DNA from 3 places in the Lysinibacillus sp. BSL11 genome. Region 3 is predicted to be linked to each of the others. Evidence: riboswitches for the same ligand, from Rfam matches in the RefSeq annotation. Region 3 holds a riboswitch; each other region holds the start of a gene.
What was found. A riboswitch is a leader RNA that binds a small molecule or an ion and turns the genes downstream of it on or off. The one in region 3 is predicted to bind cobalamin.
Positions count from the first base shown of each region.

Region 1: linked by a shared signal. The riboswitch ahead of RCJ95_RS06310 (ABC transporter substrate-binding protein) and the one ahead of RCJ95_RS16785 (hypothetical protein) in region 3 are both predicted to bind cobalamin.
Region 2: linked by a shared signal. The riboswitch ahead of RCJ95_RS07650 (hypothetical protein) and the one ahead of RCJ95_RS16785 (hypothetical protein) in region 3 are both predicted to bind cobalamin.

Region 1 is NZ_JAVGCX010000004.1:140,723-150,813, reverse strand. It holds gene RCJ95_RS06320 (adenosylcobinamide amidohydrolase) at 1-1,070, opposite strand, end outside; gene RCJ95_RS06315 (FecCD family ABC transporter permease) at 1,067-2,068, opposite strand; gene RCJ95_RS06310 (ABC transporter substrate-binding protein) at 2,065-3,033, opposite strand; cobalamin riboswitch at 3,170-3,352, opposite strand; gene RCJ95_RS06305 (acyl-CoA dehydrogenase family protein) at 3,410-5,077, opposite strand; gene RCJ95_RS06300 (class I adenylate-forming enzyme family protein) at 5,079-6,581, opposite strand; gene RCJ95_RS06295 (MerR family transcriptional regulator) at 6,574-6,963, opposite strand; gene argS (arginine--tRNA ligase) at 7,195-8,862, opposite strand; gene RCJ95_RS06285 (DUF1934 domain-containing protein) at 8,862-9,293, opposite strand; gene yidC (membrane protein insertase YidC) at 9,450-10,082, opposite strand.
Region 2 is NZ_JAVGCX010000005.1:147,508-157,598, forward strand. It holds gene RCJ95_RS07625 (ABC1 kinase family protein) at 1-355, shown strand, start outside; gene RCJ95_RS07630 (C40 family peptidase) at 678-1,832, shown strand; gene ytvI (sporulation integral membrane protein YtvI) at 1,989-3,047, opposite strand; gene RCJ95_RS07640 (hypothetical protein) at 3,138-3,692, shown strand; gene RCJ95_RS07645 (glutathione peroxidase) at 3,774-4,319, shown strand; cobalamin riboswitch at 4,438-4,635, shown strand; gene RCJ95_RS07650 (hypothetical protein) at 4,794-5,351, shown strand; gene RCJ95_RS07655 (ABC transporter substrate-binding protein) at 5,335-6,285, shown strand; gene RCJ95_RS07660 (tyrosine-protein phosphatase) at 6,431-7,198, shown strand; gene RCJ95_RS07665 (MATE family efflux transporter) at 7,333-8,700, shown strand; gene RCJ95_RS07670 (putative RNA methyltransferase) at 8,703-9,536, shown strand; gene RCJ95_RS07675 (lysophospholipid acyltransferase family protein) at 9,616-10,091, shown strand, end outside.
Region 3 is NZ_JAVGCX010000014.1:28,149-38,239, reverse strand. It holds gene RCJ95_RS16830 (thymidylate synthase) at 1-202, shown strand, start outside; gene RCJ95_RS16825 (hypothetical protein) at 386-571, shown strand; gene RCJ95_RS16820 (hypothetical protein) at 616-822, shown strand; gene RCJ95_RS16815 (Rrf2 family transcriptional regulator) at 928-1,341, shown strand; gene RCJ95_RS16810 (NAD(P)-dependent oxidoreductase) at 1,412-2,041, shown strand; gene aspA (aspartate ammonia-lyase) at 2,444-3,862, shown strand; gene RCJ95_RS16800 (methyl-accepting chemotaxis protein) at 4,024-5,268, shown strand; gene RCJ95_RS16795 (PH domain-containing protein) at 5,889-6,269, shown strand; gene RCJ95_RS16790 (GNAT family N-acetyltransferase) at 6,432-7,199, opposite strand; cobalamin riboswitch at 7,447-7,630, shown strand; gene RCJ95_RS16785 (hypothetical protein) at 7,857-8,612, shown strand; gene RCJ95_RS16780 (GTP-binding protein) at 8,752-10,091, opposite strand, start outside.

The sequences.
Region 1 (10,091 bases), on a different contig from region 3:
GCTGAAAATTCATTGATGGCCACTAGAGCTGTTGGTACTGCGGTTAGCATAACAACAGTATTGGTAGGTGAAAAATTTTCCTTTTTTAAAAATTCTTTAACTTCTCGTTTCACATCGCTGATGACATAATCCCCAGGAACTGAGCGATTTAATAAGCAATTATGCCAGCCTATACCCGGGTTATGAACTGCCGAAGATACGGTCTTCAAAGGAAGCTCTGATTGAAGTTGGATATATTGTTCAGTTATCATAAAATGCTCTTTTTTGATGATAGCTCGCTGTTGGTAGTCTGTAGCTGCGGGCATCATTGTAATTTGAGGTTTTGGTATTTCAGGATGAGCATATGTAGTCACCCGTGCTTGATAAACTTCTTCAATTTGGGAGGCAATTAATACTTCATGTGGTGCACCAAGTGCTCTCATTCGTCCGCTTTCCATCAGCAATAATTCATCACAATAAAGAGAGGCTAAATTCATATCGTGTAGTACCATAACAACCGTTAAACCACACTCCATCGCTTCCTTCCGAACCATATCTAAAATTTGACGTTGGTGGGCAATATCTAAATGATTAGTTGGTTCATCCAGTAATAGTATTTCTGCAGTTTGAGCTAAGGCTTGTGCTACAAATACTCTTTGTTGTTCACCACCAGATAAAAATTCCATTGGTGTATGCTCATATCGCTTTACACCTGTTTGTAGCATAGCATGTTGTACAGCCTGTTCGTCCTGTTCAGACCAACTCGAGAAAAAGCCTGTTTGATGCGGATAGCGCCCCAGTGAAACTGCCTCTCTCACACTGTTTGAGAAAGCATTTGCATGAAGCTGTGGTAATACAGCCATTTTTTTTGCCAAAGCACGAGCATTATAAGAAAGAATATTTTGTCCATCAATCGAAATGGTTCCAGCAGTAGCTGGTAAAATACCACTCATTACTTTTAATAATGTAGATTTCCCGCTACCATTCGGCCCTAGAATACCAAGAATTTTTCCTTTTTCAACAGTAAAACTAATGTCCTTGACGATTGGTACATCTTCATAGCCACCTGATAGCTGTTCAACAATAATCATGCCCGTACCCCCTTACTTCTTCGCTGCTTATAAAAAATATAGGAGAAAACAGGAGCTCCAATAAATGCCGTAATAACACCAATTGGTAGCTCTCTTGGCACAATGATTGTTCGTGCTACTAGGTCGCAAATAATGAGTAATGTTGCACCATTGAAAAAAGATAATGGTAATAAATGGCGATGATCAGAACCCCAAATCATCCTTGTCATATGCGGCACCACTAATCCTACAAAGCCAATTGTGCCAGAAACCGCTACAGCCGCTCCAGTGAGCATGGAGCCACCTGCTAATATCAAATATTTACTGCGCTTCACATTAACACCTAAATGTTTTGCCCGTTCTTCACCATACAACAAAACATTTAGTTCTCTTCTTTGTGTCCATAGCATAATTGAACCTACAATCACAAATGGAATGATCATTTGGACATATGGCCAACCACGCATCGAAACAGAACCAAGTAGCCAGCCTATTACCTGACGTAATTCTTCACCAGATAAGGCAATCATTAATGAAATAAGGGAACCTAAAAATGAACTAAAAATAACACCTGTTAATATCAACGTTTCCATTTTCAATGAGCGGTCTACGAGTCTAGCAAAGCTCATAACAACTACCATCGTGATGATAGCACCAATCATACTGAAGGTTGGCAGCGCATACAAACCGACAACAGGTATAGAAATACTAAAAAAGATCGTTAAAACAGCACCAACAGATGCCCCTGATGAAACCCCTAGTGTATATGGATCTGCTAATGGATTTTTTAATAAACCTTGGAATGCTGCTCCAGCAATAGCTAGAGATGCGCCTACTAGTCCCGCTAATAACACGCGAGGCAAACGAATTTTCCAAAAAATATTGGCGGCTGTTTCATCAACCGCCTTATTCCATAATACTTCTAATGGAATATGAACTGAGCCTATCGCTACGCCACACCAGATGCTAATAAGAAGAAGCGTACATGTTAGTGTATAGGCTAGTGCTATTTTTTTCACTTAAATACCTCAGGATAGATTGCTTTTGCTAATTCTTCTAGACCTTCTGCTAAACGTGGCCCTTGACGACTTGTTGTACTTTCATCTACCTGCACAATCGCATTATTTTTTACGGCATTAATCGTATCAAAGCCCGCCCGTTTTGGTATTTTCGTTAAAATATCTGGTACATAATGATATGTCACCACGATGACATCTGGATTTTTTGCGATAATTTGTTCTGCATCAATTTTATACCAATTATCGCCATCTACAGCTACATTCTCTGCATTGATCATTTCAAGCATCGCGTTCATAAACGTACCATTGCCAGCTGTATAAATATCTGGCTCATCTGATGCTTCAACTAACACTTTTTTGGGTTCAACATCCTTGACTTTAGACAAAACTTCTTCTACTTTCGCCTTCATATTAGCAACAATTTTTTCTGCCTCTGGTAATTTCCCTGTAGCACGTCCAAGTTGCTCAATTGTTGTATATGTTTCATTAAAGTCTTGTGCATTTCTTACTACAAAAACTTTCAAACCTGCTGATTCAAGCTGTGCAATAGCCTCTTCTGAAAGAGACATGCTAGATTCGTGTGAAAAAACGATATCTGGTTTTAAGGCAATAATTTTTTCAATATCGTACTCCATACCGCCAACCTTATCCTTCTCAGCTGCCTCTGGCGGATAATCGTCGTTGTCAGTAACACCAACTATTTCATCATTTAAACCTAGTCCAAAAAGGATTTCAGTATTACTCGGAATAAGTGAAACAATTTTCTCAGGAGGTGCTTCAAGTGTAATGTCCTTACCAAGGGCATCTGTTATCGTCATTGGGAATGTTGCTTCATCCACCTGTGCTGTTTCTTGCTGTGTTTGCTGCTCGTTAGATGACTTGTTATCTTTTGCTTCCTGCCCACAAGCAGCTAGCAAGCCTACTGCTAAAAATGCTGATAATCCTATTTTCCAAAATTTCTTCATGTGAATCCTCCTTCGTTGGTCCATGCGACATTTCGCTTTATTTTGCATCAAAATAAAACCCCTCATCTTTGAACGATGAGGGGGCAAAATCGCACCAAAAAACTGATACAAAATCCACCACCCTATCCTCGTAGGTTGTCATGTCGTTATAAAGGCAGGTCTCCTGGCTAGTGCTACTTGCGATTTTTCAAGCCTTCCCGAAATCTTCAGTGGCATCATTTGAAAAAACTCACACTTACAGTGGCGGGACCGCATCGGAATTACACCGATTTCCCTTTTCACTTTACTTAAGTAAAGAACCTTTATAATATTCAGTTGATTTCATTATACATGAAAATGAAAGAAGTCGCCTCCATTCAAGACGACTCCCCGGCCATTATACAATTTCAGAAAAGTATTGGACTGTTTTCATTTGAGCACCCATTTCTCTTAATGACCATGTCTGTTCTAAATAAACGTCCGCTAGTTTTTCATATTTTCCACCAAATTTATGTGCCCACTCAACCGCTATGACACTTTCATAAAGGTGAGCCATTTTTTCAGCCATACCTTTTGCTTCAAAAGTTTTCGTTGCCTCGTCTAAAGCGCTAAAAATTTGCAGTTTTATAGAAATATTCGCCAATTGTTCTTTAACGATTTGTACTAGTGAGCTTTCAGCTAATTTCTCTAATCGTTCCTCCATCTCACAGACAAACAGTTCATGTGCATGAAACTTATTCACTAAACGAATGAGTTCTAAGGCCAAAATATTAGCCGTCCCCTCCCACACCGTCAACACTTGCGCGTCTCTTAATAAGCGGGGCGTTACAAAGTCTTCTATATAGCCATTACCCCCGTGTAATTCAATTGCCTCACTAGCATAGTGAACAGCTTGCTCTGCCGTTTCCTTTTTCATAATGGCAATATATAAACGATTCATAATAAGGTCTTGCTGTGTTCCCTGTCCACTTGTCACTTTATCGTATAATTGAATAAGATCAAAAACTGTCGCTACTTCCACGTGCAACTTAGCTGCAAATTTCCCTAAAGTATCCTGAATCATAGGGTATTGTGTTAAGGGCTTGCCAAATGCATGTCGATTGCTTACATAATGTTTTGCCTCTAAGAAGCCACGACGCATAATACCAATAGAAGCGACTGCATTACAAATTCTTGAGAGATTTAGTGCTTCTAGCATATAATAAATCCCTTTATTTTGCTCCCCTACAACATAGGCAAGTGCACCATCAAATTCTACCTCACCAGAGGGAACTGCCCGAACGCCTAATTTATCTTTCAATCGACGAATACGTAGATGATTTGTTGTACCATCTTCTTTACGCCAAGGAACTGCAAACAACGTTAAGCCTTTGGAACCTGCTGGCGCCCCTTCTATTCGTGCCAATACCATCGCTACACCACACATGCCCGCATTGGATGCAAAGTATTTTTCACCATATAGACGATACGCAGTGCCATCCTTTCTCGCCTCCACCACATTTGCACCGACGTCAGAGCCTCCTTGACGTTCTGTTAAAAAGGTCGCACCTTCATATAAATCTGTGTCACCTGTTGCACAAACATGTGGTAAAAAACGTTGCTTTACCTCTTCATCTGCATAATGATCTAATAGATAGGCAGTAGCCATCGTCAATGTTACAGGACAATAAAATCCTGGCTCTGCATGTGATAGCAAATAACCTTGTGCAAAGCTATAAACATAATTCCCCTTGTGACCTAGCTGCGGAATATGCTTGTGTACATAACCTACAATCCCAGTATTATATGTCTCTTCAATCGTTTTTTTATAGCCATCATTAACCCAAACCTCTGATATCTCTTCACCATAGGCATCATATCTTTGAAGGCGAGGTTCACTCTGTCGATCTGTATGCTTTGCCCTCGTATCAATATCACCTGCACATAGCTCACCAAAATCTGTTAACTCTCGTTGGGCATATGATAGAAACTCTTTATCTAACATCATTCCTACTATTTTTTGAAGCGTGTCATCTTCCGTAAAAAAGTTCGTAGTACGCATTGCTTCTTTTTGTAATACTTTCATGCTATCTCACCTCTTGTCCCTTCAAATTTTGTTTTAATATTTTGCCTGATGCATTGCGTGGTAGCGCTTCCACTTTTTCAAAAATACGTGGTATTTTAAATTTTGCAAGATGTTCCTCTAAATAAGCTTTCAAAGCTTCCTCATCGATGTCTTGTTTAGCAGAATACACCGCCTTTACCGTTTCGCCCCATTGCGGATGTGGCACACCAATTACCGCAACCTCGAATATTCCTTCAAAGCTCAATAAACAATCTTCAATTTCTTTCGGATAAATGTTGACACCACCCGAAATAATGACATCCTTTTTACGATCTACAATCCAAATAAAACCATCTTCGTCCTTACGAGCTAGATCTCCTGTTTTTAACCAACCGTCAATAAAGGCTTCATTAGTTGCTACTTCATCCTTATAGTAGCCAAGCATGTTACCCTCACCCAACAAGACAATTTCCCCCACTTCGCCTACATTTACATCTTCTCCACTGTTATTCACAATACGCAATTCTGTACCAAGTGGCGCCCGCTGACCAATACTTCCTGCCTTTGCTTCATGCTCCTTGCCAAATAATAATGAACCACTTGGACCTGCCTCTGTTAATCCATATACACAAGTTAAGTTATTTGTGCGGAATGCCTGCTGAATGAATCGAACCTCACTTTGAGATAACGGTGCCCCACCATAGACCCACCATTTCATAGAAGACAAATCTGCCGAATGTAGCCTTGGCATCTGTGCCGTTAATAAATAAGCAACAGGTGCACCAAAGAAATGTGTTGTTTTCTCCTTTTCAATGGAATCAATGAATAAATCGGGTGTAAAAGTTGGTGTTAATACATTTGTTGAGCCTACCAATACACCCGCCATTAAAAATAAATGTAATGGTGCAGAGTGTGTTAATGGCATCATGAGCAAAATACGGCTCTCGGGCTTTACCTCCATTTCAACAGCTATCATTTGCGCCACTGTTAAAATATTACGGTAGCTAAATAACACACCCTTTGGTTTTCCTGTCGTACCAGATGTATATAAAATCGTGGAAGGGTCATCCTCTTGTAACTGACAATCAATTGTTTGTGTACTAGCATTTTGAAGCATTATTTCATATTGATGCCATCCCACTTTTTCTTGACCTGTTTTAATTTTTAACGGAATTCCAGCTAGCTGTTCAACTGCTGCAAAAATAGTCTCATCTACGACAATTGCCTTCGCTTCGGCATGCTGCGCCACGTACTCTACTTCTTGCAATGTAAATTTCGCATTGACTGGCACAACGATCGCTCCGATACGCTGAATAGCAAAGTAACTGACTACAAACTCTAAAACGTTTGGCATAAAAATTAAAACCTTATCCCTCTGCTTTACTCCCTGCTCTAGTAAAGCATGACTAAAACGTGTCACCTGCTTATCTAAATCTTGGTAGGTTACTCTTCTGCCATGACAAATAACGGCTTCATTTTTCGGATACTTACGGGCATTACGTGCTAACAAATTGGAACTATTCATCTTGCATCTCTCCCTTTAAAGTCGCTAATTTTTCACTAAACATGCCATGCATTTGCTGTAACTCATGCTTCATCTGCGTCAGCTCAGCTATTTTACTCTCAATCTCTTGAATTTTTTGATCACCGTATTCAACCGTTCGCTCTAATTGCTGAATTCCTGAGCGATCAAAATCAAATAGTAAAACCATCTCTTTGATTTCCTCCAACGAAAAACCGTAACGCTTGCCTCTGAAAATAAGCTTGAGCTTCGCCAATTCTTTTTTTGAAAAGGTTCGTTGGTTGGTAAATGAACGATGGGGGCAAAGAAGCCCAAGTTCCTCATAATAACGAATTGTCCGCGTAGACACATTAAACTCCTTTGCTACCTCCTGAATCGTCTTCAAAACCATCTCCCCTTTCCTAATTGGCAACAGTATACCATTGACGTTAACGTAAACTACAACAGAATTTTCGTAATTAACAGAAAAACAAAGTTTGAAACAGCTAATTTCCCACGGTTTATCCGTTTCTTTTGTCTTTCTATCCGTCACATTTGGAACTTTATCTCTCATATTCAGCCTTCTATCCATTAAAAAAGCCCCTAACCCTTTTCAGGTTAGGAGCTTAAAGTTTAATTACATTTTTTCAGGTGCAGATACGCCGATTAAGCGTAGTGCATTTGCAATTGTTGTGCGGACAGCCGTAATTAATGCTAAACGAGCCTCTGTTAACTCTTTGTTTGAAGCATCTAATACTTTTTCTGCATTATAGAAGCTGTGGAATGCAGCTGCTGTTTCTTGAATATAGTTTGCGATACGGTGCGGTGTGCGGTGTTTCGCTGCTTCCGCTACCACTTTCGGGAAATCACCAATCTTTTTCAGTAAATCGATTTCCTTTTCTGCTGTTAACAAATTGAGATGTTCTGTTGTAGCAGCAAAGCCTTGTTCATTTGCTGAACGTAAAATAGATGAAATACGTGCATGCGCATATTGTGCATAGTACACAGGGTTTTCATTAGATTGTGATACTGCAAGGTCAAGATCAAAGTCCATATGAGAATCGCCAGCTGTTTTTACAAAGAAGTAACGAACTGCGTCAAGGCCAACCTCTTCTACAAGCTCACGCATTGTTACTGCATTTCCTGTACGCTTAGACATCTTGAATTTTTCACCGTTTTTATAAAGCTGAACCATTTGAATAACTTCCACTTCTAACGTATCACGATCATAACCAAGCGCTTGAATCGCTGCTTTCATACGTGGAATATATCCGTGATGATCAGCTCCCCAAATATTGATTAATTTATCGAAGCCACGGACAATTTTGTCTTCGTGGTAAGCAATATCTGGTGTTAAATATGTGAATGACCCATCATTTTTAATTAGCACACGATCTTTATCATCACCAAATGTTGTAGAGCGGAACCAAGTAGCACCATCCTCTTCAAACACATGTCCATTGGCTTTTAATTTATCTAAAGCTACTTCGATTTTTCCGTTTTCATATAGAGACGTTTCAGAATACCAGACATCAAAATTTACACGGAAGTTTGCTAGGTCTGTTTTTAATTTATCTAATTCTAAAGCTAAACCGTGCTGACGGAAGAAGGCAAAACGCTCATCATCTGATTTTGCTAAAATTGCATCACCATGCTCTTTTGCTAATTTACCTGCAATATCAATAATATCTTGCCCATGATAGCCGTCTTCTGGCATTTCAGCTTCCATTCCTAATGCTTGTTTATAACGCGCTTCTAATGAATAAGCTAAGTTATTAATTTGATTACCTGCATCATTAATATAATATTCACGAGAAACACTGTAACCAGCCATATCCAACACATTACATAAGGAATCACCAACAGAAGCGCCACGAGCATGTCCTAGGTGAAGATCTCCCGTAGGATTTGCTGAAACGAACTCCACTTGAACCTTTTCCCCAGCGCCAGCATTTGAGCGGCCATAGTCCGTACCTTGCTCAAGCACCTGTGTCACTACCTCTGTTAGGAAATCTTTACGCACTGTGATATTCAGGAAGCCTGGGCCTGCAATATCGATCTTTTCAATATCTGTGCCTGTTGTATCAAGATTTTCTAAAATAGCTTCGGCGATAACACGAGGTGGCTTTTTAGCTAACTTTGTTAATTGCATCGCAATGTTTGTTGCATAGTCACCATTTGCTTTATCCTTTGGTGTTTCTAGGTGAATCGATAATTCTGTGCCAGCCTCAACTAGACCAGCTTTTTCAACAGCCTGCACGATCGCTGCTTTAATAGCCTGTTGTACTTGTTCTACTGCGTTCATCATTGTACCTCCGTAAATGTAATATCTAATGTATAGTTGCCAACGGATTGCCCACCCATTAGTAAATCGTACTGTACATGGAAATCTCCGCTTGTTGCCAGTTTTGTAAACGTCATATTTTTCGTATCAATCACGAGTGGCATAGCACCGAACTCACTTTCATAATGCCCTTTTTGTTGTTCAATTATGTTCAGCGGTAATCGCATATTAACCGCTCCAGCACGCATAATTAGTGCCTTCTCATGACCTAACTTCATCGTTGTGCGGATGGTTTTATCCTCCTGCACCTCATCATATTTCAAATACAAGCTTCCTGCTTTTTCAAGTAGCTGCCCTTTGAGCCACATTTCATAACTTTCGGACTCCCCATCACTTGGACGAATGGTAGAAATGAGCTTTATGTTCACTTGCGATCTTACATCGTTCGCCATAACGGATGCCCCTTTTTAGTCTTTTACTATAACCTTTTTATTATAGGATGAATACTTATGGTTTTTCAAGATAGAAGTGAAGTAAAGCTCCTCAACAAGTTTATTCGAGAAAATATAAACCCTCTCCTTCCATTAACGGAAAGAGAGGGTTTCATTTTATCTATACCATTTTTTTATAATCAACTGTTGAACTATTAACAATAAAGCACTAACAGCCCAATAGATCGGGATAATCGCTGGATTGAACAGACTAAAAATGAGGATCATGATTGGATTAATAAATACCATTATCTTCATATTTAATGGTTGACTTTTCTCTAGGGCTATACAACTTTGAATGAAATAAATCAAACAAGCAATCATCGAAACCCCAATATCAATCGTTCCTAAATTCATCCAAAGGAAATTTTCACTGGCAATCACTAAATCTAGTTTAATAGCGTAGTACAGTGAAAATAATATCGGTAGTTGAATAAGGATTGGTAAACAACCTAGTAAAGAGCTTTTCAATGAAGCTGAAGTTAGCTCTTGGATTTGTTGCTGTACCATTCTTTTTTCAGATTCGCTTTGACTATTCTTATATTTGTCTGTAAGCGCATCTAACTCAGGCTTAATGGTAGTCATTAATTCTTTTGAGCGCTTTTGGTGTTTTGCCGATCGAATAAATAACGGCATAAGAATTAATCTGACTGCAATCGTAATAGCAATGACACTAAGTGCGTAGCTACCTGTAAAAGAATGGATGAAATGAATGAGGTTAATAATAGGTTGTGCTAAAAATGTTAACAATGGTTGTCC
Region 2 (10,091 bases), on a different contig from region 3:
AACTAAGGAGCGGCTGCAAGAAGAATTATCTATGCTTATACCGACTTTGCGTAAAATGCCTAGAAGAGTCGATCAGCTCATTCAGCGAGTTGAAAGCGGAAAAATCATTTTACATCATGATGTCTTTTCGGATGAGCATAATGCACGTTTTATTACACATTTGTTTTCTCAATTTGTTTTGCTGCTGGTGGGTATAACTTTTGGTATTATATCTGTCGCTCTTTTAGCAATATCACAATTTATCCATGATTCTTATGCGGTCTATTTGAACACAGCAGCATATTTAGGTTTATTTTTATGTGCCATTTTGTTAGTGAGATTATCTATACAAGCATTAAGGTCAATGAAGCAATAGGTAGGGAATTTTTTCCCTACCTTTTTTCTTTGATACCCTCAAATATTACAAAAACATTACAAAAGATCTACTGGGTCTAATGTCGAATTAGCTAATAGTTTCCCTGTGTAGAAGAAAAATGTGTTTTGTAGAATAATGTAGTTTATAGGCGAATGTTACAGAAATATTTCGAGTTTTACTAATGTATTAAATAGACATGAAATAGTATAAAAGTTATGTAGAAAATGCTAAACTTTAAAAGGCTAAAATAAATATAAGAACATTTAATTAAAATAGAAATCGTTCAAGTGATTACATAGAATATCGAGAGCGAAATTGATAGATGAAGGGAAATGAAGGTAACGTGGCTAAGCGTAACAAATGGCGTAAGTCGATGGTGCTAGCATTAGCACTAGCTGGCGGCTTATTATTTAATACAATTCAACCAACAGAAGTACATGCCGAAGAAACATCTCAACAAATGATTGAGAAAAAGGCAGAAATAGATGCACAAATTAAAAAATTACAAGAAGAACTAACGAAACTACAACAAGAGATCGACGCAAAAGTAAAGGTATTTAAACAAGTACAAGCTGATATTAAAGAAGTGGATGCTAGTATTGTTGAAACACAAAAACGCATCGAGCAACGTTCAAAAATTTTAAGTGAACGTATGGCTGCATACCAAGCGCAAGACAACACTGTAGGTGTTTATTTAAACGTAGTGCTTGAGGCAAAAAGCTTTGCAGATTTAATGGATCGTGTCGTAGCGGTAAAAACATTAATGGATGCTGACCAAGAATTAGTGGATCAACAGGAAGCAGATAAAGCAAGCTTAGAGCAACAAAAAGCTACATTAGATGAAAAACAAAAGGAACTTCAAAAACAATTCCAAGAGCTTCAGCAAAAAGAAAGCGAAATGGAAGTGAAGAAAGCTGAGAACGAAGCGAAATCACTTGCATTAAAAGCTGAAATTGCAACGAAACAAGAAGAAGAACGTTTAGAAGCAGAGCGTAAAGCAGCTGAAGAAGAGGCAGCTCGTTTACGTGCACTTCAAGCAGCTACACCAGTTATACAAGCAACTCAAAATAATGGTGGAGGCGAACCACAAAAGATTATTGTTGGGTCAGGAGCTGGCACTGTTTCTTCAGGAGATGCCATTTCAACAGCTAAACAATTCCTAGGACGTCCTTATGTTTGGGGTGGTAGCAACCCATCAACAGGTTTTGACTGTTCAGGTCTTGTACAATGGTCATATAAGCAAGCGGGTGTTTCTTTACCTCGTACAGCATCACAACAATATTTAGCAACACAACGCATTTCAGCAGGTGAAGCACGTGTTGGGGACTTAGTGTTCTTCAGCTATGGTTCAGGGGTTGCACACGTAGGTATTTATTTAGGTAATAACACAATGATCGACGCTCAAAACAATGGTGTCGTAATTGAGTCACTTGATTGGTGGAATCAATACTTAGTAGGCTTTGGACGTATTCAATAGGCCTCACTATTATATAGACGGTTGATATAAGAAAAAGGTCATCTTTGTAGAGAAAAATATACAAAGATTGACCTTTTTATTTTGCATTTCTTTCAAAAGAAACAAGACGACTACGTCTATTCTTGAAAAGAGATTTCCCTGCATACTAGATTGATATTAAATTTTAAAATTTACTTTGATGACACCTGTCTCTTTCAACGCAATAAAGAAAATAATAACGAATGGACCAACAAGTAAACCGATAATACCAAATAACTGTAGACCTATGAACATGGAAATTAATGTTGGTAAAGTGGACAAACCGATATGGTCTCCCATTAACTTAGGCTCGACTACTCGACGAATAATAAGTAAAATAGCAGCTAAGATGAATAATTTTACAGCTATAGAGGTGTTTCCCATCAATAGGTGGTAAAGCCCCCATGGCGCTAGAATAATGATAGAGCCTAGGAATGGTACAATATCTATTAACCAGATAATAACCGTCATTGTTACTGCGTATTTCGGTTGGATTAATAGCAGTCCAATGAGTGTGACGCCTCCAATAATAAAGCTTACAAATAAGTGAGCCTTCATATAGCCAAATGTAGCATCTTTTAAGCGATTTAAAATAATTTTTATCTTCTTTGCTGTATTGGGCTTTAAATATTTATAAGTGATTTGCTTTAACTTAGGCAAATCAAGCATAAATAGGAATAGCGCAATCATATAAACGAGAAGACTGATAAATAGGCTGGGTATCTCTGAAAAGAAGGCAGAAACTTTGCTATAATTAAAGAAGCTTAAAAAGGATTCTTCAACTTTCTTTATGAAATCCATTGTGGTTTTTTGAAGCGAAGCACTTACTTCAGGTGGAAAGTCTTCTGTGTATTTAGAAATATTTTCTTGCATATGAAGCCACATATCTGATAGCTTGGAAATATAATAGGGAGCTTGCTTAGATAGTAAAATTATTTGTGTCATTATTTGTGTAATGGATAGATAACAAATAATAGATATAACAATAACACTCACTATGTAAATAAAAGCAACTGCTATTTTCCGTGACATTTTCCATTTTCGTTTAAAGAACATGACAATGGGTTCTAAGAAAAATGCACTGATCCCAGCAAGTATTAAAGGCATGGACACTGGGATAACAAAATAGGCAGCTAGAAGTAGGGATATTATCACAATCAACCGAAAAATCAATTTCCTAGCATTAAATTTATTCATAAACTCACCTTCTTTGCGAAAAAAATTAAGTTAAGTGTACCATAAATCAAATTTTATTACGTTCTGAAACAATAAAGGTAGGGATGAATTATGGAAAAAGAGATTTTGCAACTTTTTAGTAATCTAACAGAGCATGATCGCGATATTCAATATGAATCTTACGAGGAATTAATGAAAATTATGCAGGAACCTGTAGATTGGACATATGCAGTTTGGGAACAGCTAATAAAAGCACTTACATACAATAATGGTTATTCTCGTGCACGTGCTGCACAAATTTTATGCGCTTTAGCTGCAAAAAGTGATCCAGAAGAAAGGGTCTTGGAGGATTTTTTAAAGATTTGGGCTGTGACTTACGATGAACAATCTGCTACAGCAAGGCATGCATTACAGGCCATTTGGAAAATTGGACAGGCGGGTCAAGTACAAAGAGATTTGGTTGTATCGTATCTAGCTAAAAGATTTCAAACATGTATAGATGAAAAACAGCCATCTCTTATTCGTCAGGATATTATTATGTCATTTAAAAAGCTATATGATCAAACAAATGACTCGAAATTATTAGATATTGCCCATCGTTTAATTAATGAAGAACAAGATGCTAAATATAAAAAGAAGTATAAGTCAGCCATCCGTTCAAAGTAGCGAGGTGGTGTTTTTTTGTGCAAATTCTTTGATGAACGGTAGAATAGTCAACTATAATGAATGAAAAAAGGGGATTATAGCATGAGCATTTATAATTATCTAGTTCGGAAGCCTAATGGCGAAATTTTATCAATGGAAACATATCGTGGAAAAACAATGTTAATTGTTAACACGGCAAACCAATGCCGATTTACATATCAATTTGAAGACTTACAGAAAATGTATGATAAATATGGAAAAGAGAATTTTGTAGTTCTTGGCTTCCCTTGTGATCAATTTGGCCATCAAAATCCTGAGGATGGAGAGGAAACTAAGCATCTATGCAAGGTAAACTATGGGGTCACATTCCCGATTTTTGAGCTTGTACAGGTAAATGGAGAGGCTACACATCCACTCTTTAATTATTTAAAGCATGAAGTGAATTACCGAGAGTTTGGGAAGGCAAGTATGCAGGAGAAAATGTTGGCAGAAGCAATTGTTCAACTTGCCCCAAGCTTTTTAGATGGTCGTAACATTCGCTGGAACTTTACAAAATTTCTAGTAGATGCTAATGGTAAGACCGTCGCACGCTTTGAACCAACAGATTCACAGCTCGATATTGAACAAGCAATTGAAACACTACTATAGTAAATTTCTTAATAATGTAAAAATTTGTTGGAATTTTCTCTTCTAGTGTTACTATATTTTAAAATTGAGTACAGCTATTTTTTCTGAATCATATATGATAAACTGCTTTACAAATGAAATATTCTTGCAGGATAAAGGTGCTAGTAAGCATAATCGGGAATCCGGTGAAAAACCGGAGCTGTTTCCGCAACTGTAAGTACAGCCATTATAAAGATTTACCACTGTCTCAAAGAAGATGGGAAGGTCCTTTATAACACATTCGTTTTATGTGACGAACTGTACAAGCCAGGAGACCGACCTTTATTTGAACGTATAAAAACTTCTCGGAAGCTAGGAGGATATACGGCAAATACATAGGCTTTGTCTAGTTTGATGGCTCAATCTTGTATTTTTGTCGTTCCTTTGCAAAAGGAGCGACTTTTTTTATGCCTTTCAAGTAAGAATTTTTCATTATAGAAAATAGGGGGGAAGCAAGTGAAAAAAGATGCCCGTTATTCTTGTTATCCATTTATGCGTGAGAAAGCTTCAACGGTTGATTTTGAAATTCGAACAGATAGCCTTACAACACATCTAGGAGTTGCATTAGCTGCGGTAAAAAAAGAGGATGTTCAAGTTGTTGCTGAGGATTTATTACTTATGTTACCTATGGCGTATCATGTGAATGGCTCAGTTCGTGGGAAATTAGCGGTAACTGAAGAGGATTTATCTTGGTTAAGTGAGCGTTATGATTTTTACGTTCGCCATGTGAAGGAAGAGATTCAAAGTTTTGTTTTACCTCAAGGAACAGAGGCCGCTGCAGCCTTACATCTTTGTCGCAGTGAGGCAAAAAAATCATATCGAACTTTACACAAAGTATCAGAAGAACGAGAGGTTCCTGCTATTCTTTTCGATTACCTTGGTTTATTAGCTAATGTATGTTTTGTCATGGCTGTTTTTATGAATCAGCAAGCTGGAATTTCTGAAATACCGTTTATTAGTAAATCCTACCCAATGAAAAAGAAAAAGGAGAATAACAATGAAGAAAGTATTTAATTTCCAATGGCTATCAGTGCTCTTACTTGCACTGGTATTAGCAGGCTGTGGCACTGCTGAAGATACAAAAAATAAAGATGCCTCGCAGGGTACACAACACGTAGAGAAAACAAGCTATAAAGTGACAGATGACCGTGGAGTGGAAATAGCGTTTAATGAAGTACCAAAAACAGTTGTATCTTTACAACCAAGTAATACTGAAATTTTGTTTGCTTTAGGTGTTGGCGATAAAATTGTAGGAGCAACTGAGTACGATACTTACCCAGAGGAAGCACAAAAAATTGAACGTGTCTCTGATACTACGAACTTTAACAGTGAAAGAATTATAGCGTTAAAGCCAGATGTTGTTATTGCTTATACAATCGGTGATAAGGATGCACTAAAGCCGCTTGAGGACGCAGGAATTAAAGTGTTTGTTATTCAATCTGCGACTACTTTCGATGATGTTTATGGAGATATCGAACAAATAGCTGCTGTGATGGATGTTGCTGATAAAGGAAATAAATTAAATGAAGAGATTAAAGCGAAAATTGCTGAAGTACAAACGAAGGTGAAGGACGTAAAAACGCCGAAAAATGTTTATTTAGAGGTTAGCCCTAAGCCAGACATATATACAGCAGGCTCTAGCACTTTCCAGCAAGAAATATTAGATGCAGCTAATGTTAATAATGTTTTTTCTGACTTGAATAGCTGGGCAAAAGTGAATGAGGAAGATGTTATTGCTAAAAATCCAGATATTATTTTAACAACAGTAAACTATACAGAAGATCCAATAGGAGAAATTCTTGGACGAGATGGTTGGAATACTGTGACAGCTATTCAAAACAAAGCGGTATTGTCCATCGATACAGATATCTCTAATCGACCTGGTCCGCGTATTGGTGAAGCTGTAGAATTAGTAGCGAAGGCTGTGTACCCAGAGTTATTTAAATAAGAAATGTTTCCATGCTAGCTGTCAGCCATTCAGCTAGCATTTTTTATGTGGTTTAAATTATTACCTAGCGTGAAAATTGGAATTAATGTAGTTTGTTCTTTAAAATAAAAGTAAGTATGCTTAATAATCTTAGGAGGTGTAGTGAGTGGAGCAATTAGAGACAAAGGTAATTCCATTTGAAGCAGTCCATAATTTCCGAGACATGGGTGGATATAAGACAAAAGATGGGCGTAGGGTAAAGAACGGTTTATTTTACCGCTCAGCTGCTCTTGGAAAAATGACACTGGCGGATAAAGAGCTATTTGAAACGTTAGGGATTAAAACCATTTTTGATTATCGCGATAACAATGAGGCGTATCATAATCCTAACCCAGTGTTCTCATATGCTCAATATATACAAATCCCAGCGAAGGGTAATCATGCTTTTGAAATGCCTACCAATGCTGGTGGTAGAGATTTCTATAAAGTGGTAAGCCCTGAGATGTTTCGAGATTTTTATGCACAAATGCCTTTTAACAATCTTTCATTTAAAGAGTTAATGCAAACGATTCAAAACCCTGATAATCTAGGTCTTGTACATCATTGCGCAGTTGGTAAGGACCGAACGGGTATTGGAGGAGCACTTATTTTACTAGCTTTAGATGTACCAGAGGAGACCATCATGGAGGACTATTTAGATACTAATATACATTTACGTCCAATGGTAGAAAGAATGGCTCAGGCTATTCAGCATCAGTATAATGAGCAAGAACTACAGCAATTTTATGCATTAATGTCCGCCCGTGAAGACTATTTACAAGCAGCATTGGATGCGATGGATCGTCGCTATGGTTCTAAGACTGGGTTTTTAGAGCAGGAATTTGGCCTAACAATTGAAAAACGAGAGCAATTACAATCCTATTGCTTAATTTAAAAAATGGCCCTTTCACACGATGTGGGAGGGATTTTTTATGTGGAAGCGCTGTATTCCTATAAATCTCTTTACAGTCTGAATATTTGTGATAAGATACAATAGATTTTTAAGAAAATATAGGAGAAGTGAAAGTATTGGCAGACACAATTAAAGAGACAAATAAGTTAAGTCTATTCCATTTAACATGGCCGATCTTCTTAGAAGTTTTTCTATTTATGTTGATGGGACTAGCCGATACTTTTATGCTCAGTGCTTTATCAGATAATGCTGTATCAGGAGTAGGTGCAGCCAATCAATATATCCATATTGCCATCTTGATTCTGGAAGTAGTGGGCAATGGTGCATCTATTGTTGTTTCCCAATATTTAGGCTCCAGACGCTTTTTTGAAGCGGCCAAGATCTCGGCGTTAGCGGTCACGATGAATTTGGTCGTTGGGCTTTTAATGAGTATTTTATTTTTCTTCTTTGCGAGACATTTAATGACAATGATGAACTTGCAGGGAGAAGTCCTCCACTATGCACAAAGTTACTTAGCCATCATTGGGAGTTTTATTTTCCTACAGGCTATTATTAATGCACTCGCAGCAATTATTCGTGTACATGGTTGGACAAAACAAACTATGTACGTTTCGCTTGGCATGAACGTCTTACATGTTGTGCTAAACTACGGTCTTATTTTTGGGAATTTAGGTTTCCCAGAGCTTGGTGTGAAAGGAGCGGCTATTTCCTCTGTCATTAGTCGCGGATTAGCCGTCCTAGTATTTTTCTGGTTGCTGTATCAGGTAATGGAAGTGCGTGTAAAGTTACAATATTATTTTGAGTATTCAAAGGAATATGTGAGGAAAATACTAAACATTGGTTTACCATCTGCGTTTGAACAGGTGCTTTATCAATTTTGCCAAATCATCTTTTTATATTATGCGACTTACTTAGGAGCAGAAACACTAGCAGCACGACAATATGCTATGAATATTTCGATGTTTACGTATTTATTTGCGATTGCCATTGGTACAGGAACAGCCATTATTATTGGTCGTCATGTAGGTGCAGGAGAAAAAGATGAGGCGTATCATCAGCTATGGAAAAGTGTCCGTGCAGCATTTGTTTTTACGATTATTATGGTTGCAGTCGTTACGCTATTCCGTAAGCCCCTTATGCAGGTTTTTACTGATAATCCAGAAGTCATTAAGATTGGGGCATCCGTGTTAGCATTAAGTATTTTACTAGAGACTGGTCGCACGATGAATATCGTTGTTATTAACTCTTTACGCGCTTCTGGGGATGCTAGATTCCCAGTGAAAATTGGTTTTCTATCAATGGTTTGCATGAGCCTGCCGCTTGGCTATTTATTTGTCTTTGTATTGGATTGGGGCTTGGTCGGAATTTGGCTAGCCATTTCAGCAGATGAATGGGTGCGGGCAATTATCGTATACTTTAGATGGAAAAGTCGTAAATGGGAGCGCTATGCTCTTGTATCACCAAACGACAAGAAGGAGGCATAGAAATGGGCGCATTATCGAAACGTGCTATCGGGGCGGCATTAATGGATCAATATATCACCCTTTTTGCTTGTCCAATCTGTCAGCGATCCATGCATGTCTATGAGCAGGGGAGATTGGTTTGTGCTTCTAACCATTCCTTTGATATTGCGAAACAAGGCTATGTCAATATGCTGACACATAGCGCCGCTTCTAAATATAGTAAGAGCCTTTTTGAATCCCGCAAGGCTGTTATTGATAGTGGGATTTATGATGCTGTAGAAGCTCGAATCGGTGAGCTTATAAGCTCTGCAAAAACAGTGCTTGATACTGGTTGTGGAGAGGGCTCACATTTAGCTCGCATTATGAATGATAGGGAGCATGGTATTGGCGTTGGAATTGACATAGCGAAGGAGGGCATTTTGGCTGCAGCACGTCATTATCCTCAACAAATTTGGTGTGTAGGGGATTTAGCTAAAAGTCCATTTGCTCAAGCGAGTTTCGATGCCATTTTAAATATATTATCGCCAGCAAATTATGAGGAGTTTAAACGACTTCTTACACCGAATGGCTGTCTTGTGAAGGTTGTACCGCAAAGTGGTTATTTGCGGGAACTGCGTGCTCAATTATATGCAGATTCAAACAAGGAAACTTACTCTAATGAACAAATTGTAGCTCGTTTTCAAGATAGTTTTCGTGAGGTAAACGTAGAACGCGTAACTTATACTTTACCGCTTTCAGAAGAGCTAGTACCCGCGCTATTAGAGATGACACCAATGGGGTGGCATAAAGCAGAACAAACAGCCGTTGAACTAAATCAAATCACGATTGATGTGGATCTATTAGTAGGGAAGGTTTAAGTTGGTCACCTGCAATTGCAGTATACTGGTCTTTTCGATTACAATGGGAATAACTATTGAATAAGGTAGGAATGTAACAGTGTATAAACTAGCAGCAAATGTTGTCAAAGTAATATTAAAATTAATGGGTTCAAAGGCTCGTGTATACGGAGAAGAAAACTTGCCGAAAGAGGGTGGGTTTATTATAGCTTGTACACATACCGGCTATGTTGATATTTTAAACCTTGGTGTAGCCATGTACCCTCGTGAAATTCACTTTATGGCGAAGAAGCAATTATTTGAAATGAAAGGGCTTGGCTGGCTTGTTAAGCATTTAAATGCTTTTCCGGTAGACCGTGATAATCCTGGACCAAGCGTGATTAAAATTCCTTCGCAGTTATTGAAGGAAGGTAAAATTGTAGGGATTTTCCCCTCTGGGACACGTAGTGCAGAAGGAACAGATTTAAAACAAGGGGCTATTACCATTGCACAGTTGGCAAAGGCGCAAATTGTTCCAGCTGCTTATGTTGGTGCACGTAATGTGGGCGATGTAATGAAGCGAGGTAAAGGCTATTT
Region 3 (10,091 bases):
ATTTATTCATAGCATTGGAGATGCGCATATTTATGCGAATCATGTGGAGCAAGTGAAAGAACAGCTATCACGTGAGCCAAGAAACCTACCAACATTGCACATCAATCCCAATAAAGCATCCATCTTTGATATAGAGCTTGAGGATTTATCGATTGAAGGATATGATCCACATCCTGCGATTAAAGCACCGATTGCCGTATAATGCTAACAGCAGCCATTTTGGTTGCTGTTTTTTCAAACGAATAGCTAGGTCTAACTATTTGTTTTGTTAAATAGGTAAGTAGTTGGATGTCTGGATGAAAATAATTTTATTATAGTTATTATGGTATAATTAGCATTATTTGGTATAATAGGAATAGTTCATTATATTGTAGGGGTGATAGTTGTGAAAAATACAATGGTACTTCTAGTAGATGAATATGATCGACAGCAAAGTGAGCCAGAACAAAGCATGGGTTCTGTGCAACATGCATATTCTTGTAACAAGATCGAATTGTCGCAGCTCCAAATTCAAGAAATGATGCAAATCATTGAAGAGATTCGCTTGAAAGGTTATAAAGATACACTATAAATGTAAGCGCCCCCTAAGCTATAATGACTATGGAGGTGTTTTTTATGAACGTTATTTTTATCGATTCTTATTCTGGGGAAGAGCTGCTACATATGGTGTCACAAGATGTAGCAGGCATTTTGGCAGCAGCACAAGGAGAAAGTGTGACATTTCCTGTAGGTCACTTTAAATATGAATTTCATAATTTAGATTTTTATGAGGACAACGGTCAAATACGACAGGAATTAGTCATTTACGTAAAAAAAATATAAGCGATACATTAGCAACAGCATATCGGGAAACAATATATACAGGTGACAGTGCTTGACTTTTTTCTGCACCTGTAACTATAATAGTTACAACAGGTGGTGATACATATGGTGAACAGTCGATTTTCGGTGGCGATCCATATTCTTTCGCTCATTGCTACAACATCTGATAAAAGTCTCCTTTCGTCCGATTTTATAGCTGGAAGTGTGAATACCAATCCAGTAGTCGTAAGAAGAATGATTGGTGTGCTAAAAAAAGCAGGCTTACTTTCTTCTCATTCTGGCATGGCTGGCTATGAGCTATTAGTAGAGCCAAAGGATTTAACACTGTTAGCTATTTATCAGGCAATTGATGGGCCAGAACAGCTATTTGCCATTCATGATGAGCCAAATCCAGCGTGTGCAGTAGGTCAAAAAATCCAGCATACATTGGAGGGTGTCTATACATCTGTTTGGCTGGCAATAAAAGAGCAATTACAAGCACAGACGCTACAGGATGTGCTAGATCAGCTTCGTACTTAGACGAAGATGGTCTTCTTGTATCTAACCTGTAACTAAAGTAGTTACAACTAAACCTTAGGAGGAACAAATCATGAAAATGGCCGTAATTGGTGCAACAGGGAAAGCAGGACAAAAAATAGTAGAGGAAGCGGTACAACGTGGACATGAGGTCACAGCCATCGTTCGTTCAGCAGCAAAAGTGACAGCTACTATTCCAGTAATTGAAAAAGATGTGTTTGATGTGACGCAAGATGATGTAAAAGGCTTCGATGTCGTTGTCAATGCATTCGGTGCTCCAGCTGGACAAGAAGATTTACATGTCAAAGCTGGTCGTCATTTGATCTCAATTTTCCAAGGTATTCCTACAAAATTAGTGGTTGTAGGCGGAGCGGGTAGTCTATTTGTGGACCAAGAGAAAAAAGTGCGTGTGATGGATACACCAGATTTCCCAGCCATGTATTTAGCAACGGCGCAAAATCAAGGACAAAACCTCTTGGATTTACAACAATCATCCATTACTTGGACATTTATTAGTCCATCTGCATTTTTCGATCCAGAAGGACCACGTACAGGGCGCTATACAGCAGGAGTCGACCACTTACTAGTAAATGATGCGGGGGAAAGCTATGTCAGCTATGCCGATTACGCAGTGGCTGTCGTCGATGAATTAGAAAACCCACAGCACGTTAATAGCCGTTTCACAGTAACGTCGAATAAATAATATGCAACTGAGCGTTTCTATCAATTTCGCCTCGGCGTAATTGCGTCCAGATTTTTTCGAGCTTGCTCGAAAAGCTCCTCTGCAAAATCTGTGACATTCGCCGGAGGCTTTGGGGCAACACGAAGTTGGTCACACCGTCAATGCCACAGGACGTGGCGCTTTTGACGGTGTTCTTCTATTTCAGTGGAATTTTGAGCAAATACTATGAGCAAATCATAAGGACCTTACATTGGCTTTCATTGCACAAAACATTTGCTGAATCAAGATAAAATGCGCTCGGTTTTTTGTGATTTTTTTGCTTTTTTGAAGGATTTTTTTCGTTTACAGAAAAATGACTGTTTACAATACGACTTTTATTAGCTACTATCAAGTGTGAGTATTACATAAAAGGAGACGACAATAATGTCAACACAACGAATAGAAAAAGATTTTTTAGGTGAGCGCGTATTACCAGCAGAGGCGTATTACGGAATTCAAACACTACGTGCTACGGAAAACTTCCCGATTACAGGCTACACAATTCACTCTTCACTTATTAAAGCAATGGGGATTGTGAAGAAGGCAGCTGCATTAAGTAATATGGAAGTACACCTATTATCAAAAGAAATTGGTGAGGCAATTGTCGAAGCAGCACAAGAAGTGATTGATGGCAAATGGGATGCTGAATTTATCGTAGACCCAATTCAAGGTGGAGCAGGTACTTCCATTAATATGAATGCCAATGAAGTCATCGCTAACCGTGCCCTAGAAATTTTAGGGAAAGAAAAAGGTGACTATCACACAGTAAGCCCAAACAGTCATGTCAATATGTCACAATCAACAAATGATGCTTTCCCAACAGCTATTCATATCGCTGTGTTAAATTTAATAGATGAATTATTAGTAACGATGGATTATATGCAATCCGTTTTCCATCAAAAAGCTGAGCAATTTGCTCATGTCATTAAAATGGGTCGTACGCATTTACAGGATGCCGTGCCAATCCGCTTAGGACAAGAGTTTGAAGCTTATTGCCGCGTGATCAATCGTGACATCGTACGCATTCGTCAAACACGTCCAAATTTATATGATGTGAACATGGGTGCAACGGCTGTCGGAACAGGCTTAAATGCCTTCCCAGACTACATTAAATCTGTTGATGAGCATCTTGCTGAAATTTCTGGTTTACCTTTAAAGGGTGCAACGCATTTAGTGGATGCCACACAAAATACAGATGCCTATACAGAAGTATCAGGCGCTTTAAAAATCTGTATGATTAATATGTCTAAAATTGCTAATGACCTGCGTTTAATGGCTTCTGGTCCTCGCGCAGGCTTAGGAGAAATCCTGTTACCAGCTCGTCAACCAGGTTCTTCAATTATGCCAGGTAAGGTCAACCCAGTTATGCCTGAGGTGCTGAACCAAGTAGCCTTCCAAGTAATTGGGAATGACCATACGATTTCTCTTGCATCGGAAGCTGGCCAATTAGAATTAAACGTAATGGAGCCTGTATTAGTGTTCAACCTAATCCAATCCATTAGCATTATGAATAATGTTTTCCGTGCGTTTACAGAAAACTGCTTAAAAGATATTGAGGCAAATGAAGAGCGCATGAAAGAATATGTAGAAAAAAGCGTAGGGGTGCTAACAGCAGTAAACCCTCACATCGGTTATGAAGTAGCTGCTCGTCTAGCACGTGAAGCCATTCTAACAGGTCGTTCAATTCGTGAGCTTTGTATTGAAGAAGGCGTCCTAACAAAAGAACAATTAGACTTAATTTTAGATCCATATGAAATGACACACCCAGGTATTGCGGGTTCAAGTATCATGAAATTAAAATAAAACGAGCAATGATGGACTGTAGACATGCCCTAAAAAGCTGTCTATAGTCTTTTTTTTGTAGACCTTTCCTCATATAAAAATAGAGCGTATCCTTATGTGTTTTAGGATTATTCAACTATAATAATGGTATGGAATACATATTTTAGTTGGGGGAATTTGGAATGAGTTTACGAAAAAAGAGTTTACTTGGCTTTTCCGCTTTAAATGTTTTAATGATCGTTATTTTATTGATCGATTTAGCCAATGTAACGACATTAGATTGGTTTTCTACCGTGTTAACAATTGTAGGAATCGCTATTACACTATCTTACACAGTGTATGTCCACTACAAAGTGATACAGCCTATTAAACAAATTACAGAGGCTGCACAAGCAATTACGGCAGGCCAATTAGATACCGTTGTCATTGAGGTTCGTGACAATAGTGAAATTTCTCAACTAGCAAAATCCTTTTTAGAGATGCAGGAACAGTTACGAACAATGACACAAAAAATAGCGCACAGCTCTACAGATTTATCAGCAAGCATCGAGGAATTATCTGCGAGTACGAATGAAATTACGCTTGCTGTGGAAGAAGTAGATCAACAAATCGATAAGACTTCTGAGGGCTTGAAGCAAGCAGCACAATCGGCTAATGATAGTGCTAAATCGATGCAAGAAACCGTTGATGGAATTGAGCGAATTACAGTAGCCACACAAGATGTGTTTGTGCATGCGAAAGATGCTAGCGAGATAGCAGGAAATGGTGCAAATATTTTACATGTGGCAAAAGAACAAATGCAATTTATTTCCTCTTCAACAGAAAAAACAAGTGGATTGATGCAGCAATTATCCCTTAAAATGTCAGATATTAAATCAATGACAGATATGATTACGGCCATTACAGATCAAACAAATCTACTAGCATTAAATGCGGCCATAGAAGCAGCACGCGCTGGAGAGCATGGTAAAGGCTTCGCCGTTGTAGCTGAGGAAGTGCGTCAATTAGCAGAACAATCCAAGCACTCTGCTACGCAAATTGTGGATTTAGTTGTAGGAATAGAAAGTGATACAAAACAAGTAGCCTCATCAGTAGAAGATGATTTGAAAAATGTTCAACAAGGAGTTTATGTCATTGACGAAGCGACAAAATCATTTGGCACGATTTCACAGCATGTTAGTCAGATGACAAGTCAGCTTGAGGATATTTCGACGACAGCTGAGCAGCTTTCAAGTAGCGCCAATGAAGTAGCATCCACTGTGACAACCATCGCAGCTGGCATGGGCAAGCTATCGAATTATACAGAAGCTGTGTTACATTCAATGGACGAGCAAACAGCCTCAATGCAAGCAGTTAATCATGTCACACAGGATTTAAGTGTCCAAGCGGATAACTTACAAAAGTTAACTAACCAGTTTCAGGTTTAGGCAATGAAAAGTATTTTTCTAGGTTTTTTAAGCCCAAAATAAGCATCTTCATCAATACTACGAAAAGCCACAAAGTAGAAATGATTGACCATAAAAACACTTTCCTAGAATACATGGAAAGTGTTTTTATGGTCGAACCAGCGCAATTAGTTTCCCAGTGAACTCCTCAGATAGTGTGTAGATCGTATGCGTATCCTCGACATGCATCAAACTACTGTTTTGACCTTTATCACCTAACCAAAGATGCTAGCCATATTTTTTTCCTGCCTTGTCCACTATTTGTACATCATGTTCTGTGAAGCCATATTGACGGTACCCTCGTTTTTGACAGCTGTTGCAATGGCTTGTTGGAATAGTGTAAGTAATTCTTCATCCTGATATTTTTTACTAAAATCACGGTTTATCTTGCCAAATTCAGCACGATTAGAAATGCTGACCTAAATCATCATCTGGTTTTTCATTACATCCTAGTAAAACAACGGCTAGTAGAGACACTAAAGCAACTATCATTATTCGCAACCACTCACCCCCTCAATAGGCAAAATAATACCACCATTTCCTGTCGTAGCTCTCACTTCTTTGTAATACATTAAATAAACGAGAGCGAAAGGGGACAGATAGTGGGCTTATTTGATGGATTGATCGGCAATGCAAGTGAGGTGAATTTAGAAAAACTACAGGAGGAGGTCCATGATTTATTAATTCCAAATGAGACAGTCAAGAACGCCTATAAAATTATTAGAGACACGTTTATTTTTACCAATAAACGATTGATCCTCATCGATAAGCAAGGAGTGACTGGCAAGAAAACGGAGTATCATTCTATTCCCTATAAAAATATCGTGCATTTTTCAGTAGAAACAGCTGGAACATTTGATTTAGATGCAGAGCTCAAAATATGGGTGTCTGGCAGTTCATTACCGATTCAAAAAAACTTCAATAAGGCGACAAATATTTATAAGGTGCAAAGCGTCTTAGCACAGTATGTGTTGGGGACGTAATGAAGGTGCTAATAGTACATGTGCACAACCAAAAGCCCGCAAATATGCGAGGCTTTTTTGTCGTGCCAGAAGAGGACGGCGTAAGGGATTTTAAGTCGGCTTCATGATTACGGTAGGCTCGAAAATACTGATAAGCGTAAATAAGAACGCCTTGCCGAAGTCTTATTCAAAGACAATCATTTCTCCGACTTCTTTAAACCCGAAGCGTTTGTATATATTCTTTCCATCCTCTGATGCCTGTAAGACTACGGGCTTTCGCTTATCAATTGTTTGACTGAGTAGGAATTGAAACATCTCACTGCCATACCCCTTGCCCCTATACGCATCTTTTGTCATCACATCATAAATCCCATAGCTATGTTTACTGTCTATTAATAATCCCGTAGCGATAGGTATTTCCTTTAAACAGCCAATAAACATTCGAGCATTTGATGCTAACTTTTCCTGTGAGAATTTATGAAAATAAGTTTCTAATGCATCTCTTTCTGCTGTTTCTCCAAATAAACTTAGAAAAACTTCCTTATATTGTAGAAGCTCTTCCTTGTTGCTTACTTCTGTGATGGTAAGATGATTAGAAATTCGTGGACCTGTGCGAAGTGTATGGTCAAGCTTCATCATCATATTTCGTTCAGCTTCCTGTAAATTGCAGTCTTTTATCAGCTGTAGCCAATCATCGCTTAGATAGTTGGCATCCACCCACGTGCTGAAAGGAAGTTTATTAACAATGAAATGATTAATCCTTTGTTTAAGATGATTTTCCTTATGAATCATAGGCGATTTCACTACTAGCAAATTAAATGTATCAGTTGGAATGTTCGTGTTGGCTATGACAAAATGAGCTTCCTCTATAATTTGTCCAGAAACAGCTTGAGTAAATAGTTTCATTTTTTCCTCTAAATTACTCGTCACTAAATGTTGACTTGCTTTCATATCTTTCATCCTTTCACTATTAGTAGTGCGCACTATCTTTTATTATAGAGTCATTGAAAGATTAAAAATACGGAGTTCACCGTTTTTATATCCTCCCATAATTTTCAGAAAACAATCAGGCACGAAAAGCAAGGATGATTAGTAGTTTGGAAAATATTATGATATTTGACTTTAGAAAAATACTACTTTACAATTGATTTTAGTAATCTAATAGGAATGTGGCGTACACTAAATTCCTATGACAACTGAATAGCGTGTAGTAATAGGTGTAAATTGCGTGCAATTTGCTTAAAAGGGAAGTCGGTGTGAATCCGACACTGTCCCGCAACTGTAAATGTGAGCGACTTTTCAGTATCCACTGTCTTTGGACGGGAAGGAGAAAAGAAGCGATGATCATGAGTCAGGATACCTGCCTGTTACGAGTACACACCATAAACCTACGAGGAATAGGAGGTGGCATGTTGACAAAACAGAATACTCTGTTCGTCACAGTACGTCAAACGCCCATAGTAAATGAAAGGGTTCACAATCGAACTCGTTCACACATACTTAGGGTTTGTTTGCCATTGTGTGATGAAAGAAGATAAAATGAAGGATTTCCTCTAAAGTAGGGAGTCCTTTTTGTTTTGAAAATATGTACGCAAAGGGGATGCACGTATGACAAATTTTCATGTAACGACAACGTTGGAAACGCCTTTTGAAGATCTGAACATTTGTAAGCAACCACGCACAGAAGTTGCCAAGAAAGCGAAAACAAGAATGGTGGTCGAATCTCTAATCGATCAATTATTAGCAACGAAGCTGATTCGCAATGATCGCTTCTTTGAGCAAATCTTATATAATAAAGAAATTATTTGGATACAAAATGGGGATGTGGACGGTCATCTTTTAGCGAAAGCAGCCATAGCAGATGAACTGAAAACAAAGACGAATAGCTTTATGATGTACATGCCGACCAATCCGATTGTCTATGAGGTCAATGGAGAAGCGTATCACTTAATTACACGCATTGATTCTACACGCGCAAAGCCCAACCTTGACCGTCTCTCATTGGAGCCAAAGCCTGTTTTAAGTGCCGCTCGTGTCAATGACTTATTATGCTCGATTGTTATACGCTTTTACGAAACGTATTTACACGATTTAGCACCTCACCATGACAAACTCATCGCATTTGTACAGCAGGAATATGCACAATTTATTGAAGCAGTGCAAGCGTTAAATGATTATCATTTCAACTGGCATCCACGTGGCAACGGTCACGAGCTTTTACTGCAATTAATTGATCATCTACAACTATTAAAAAGTCAGCCAGGTAAGGTACTGATTGATTTTACGAACAAGCATGACTACGTGATAGTTGAACCCGCTTATTTGATAGACAAACCAACAAAGAAGGCTGTCGGTGCACTATAAAACCAAGCCCTCCATTTTTGGAGGGCTTGGTTTGATCTTGCGCTAGGAATATCCGCGAAAGCAGGAAAAATACCCTCGCTAGTGCGACGAATACCCGCGAAAGCAAGCAATGCCTTCACGCGAACAAAATCACCCCATCCTACAGGCAATGCATGGCTGCCTGTGCTTCTTGCCATGGAACCGAATATCCTTTGCCCTTTGCACAAAAGATACTAGAGGAACTATACTCAGGGTCTGCATTTTTATCGTAGCCAATCTGTGCAATCACATCCTCTGTATTATGGCACACATCATAGCCATCAAATTGGAGAGTGAGTGCACCTTTCCCATTTGTATAGGCGGCAAAGGTTGTACTGTAGCTCATTAAAGTGGCAACAGGCGCACGACCTGTTAGGATAACATCCGTTTCGGATAAAATCGGGTCATCGAATGTGCCTGCTGCTTGCTGAATATCATTCATCATACGGCCGATAAAGTCGTTTGAAGCCTTCATTTTAAAGCGATAATAGGGTTCAAGTAGGACATTTTGTGCCTGCTCCAGCCCCTGACGCAGTGCACGGAAACTGGCTTCGCGGAAATCTCCCCCCGATGTATGTTCATTATGCCCGCGACCTGTTAGAAGTGTAAAATGAATATCTGTTACAGGGAAGCCTGTCAGTAGCCCATGATGGTCACGCTCAAACAGATGCTTTTCAACAAGGCGCTGATTGCCTAAAGATAAATGATCTGCATGACAGGCATTGCTGAAGGTATTACCTGTTCCACGTGGATTTGGCTCCATTAATAAATGAACTTCGGCATAATGCTTGAGGGGCTCGAAATGACCATAGCCTGTTACGGGGGTCGCAATGGTTTCCATATATAAAATTTGCGGCTCACCAAAGGAGACAGCTATTGAAAAACGCGTCATGAATACCTCTGTCAGGACCTCTAATTGAATGACACCCATAATATGCACATGGATTTCCTGAAATTTTTCCTGCCAGACCACACGCAAGGACGGCTCTTCTGCTTCGAGTAAACGGAAAAATTGGAGCACTTCCTTGATATGCTGATCGCCCTCATATTGAACCTTTGCCTGTAAGGTTGGGACAAGCTCATAGGGCTGGGATAGCATCGTTGTACCGATTCGATCCCCAATGTTTGCCTGGCTCAGCCCTTTGACAGCGAAAATTTCTCCCGCCTCTACCTGTTGAACGGTCTCATAGCGACTGCCGTTATAAAGGCGAATTTCAGTTACTTTTTCTGTTACTTCGCTAAATGAAAATTCATCCCGCACATGCAATGAACCCTTGACCGCCTTCATAAAGGTTAAACGCTGGTGACCATCATGACGAATTTTAAAAACCTCTCCCTCAAACGGGGCAACCTTGTCAAAATCGGTACTCGTTAACAGCGGGAGCTGGTCAAGAAATTCCTGAATGCCCTCATCCTTTAAGGCAGAGCCAGCAAAGCAAGGGAAGGCACATTCATTTTTAA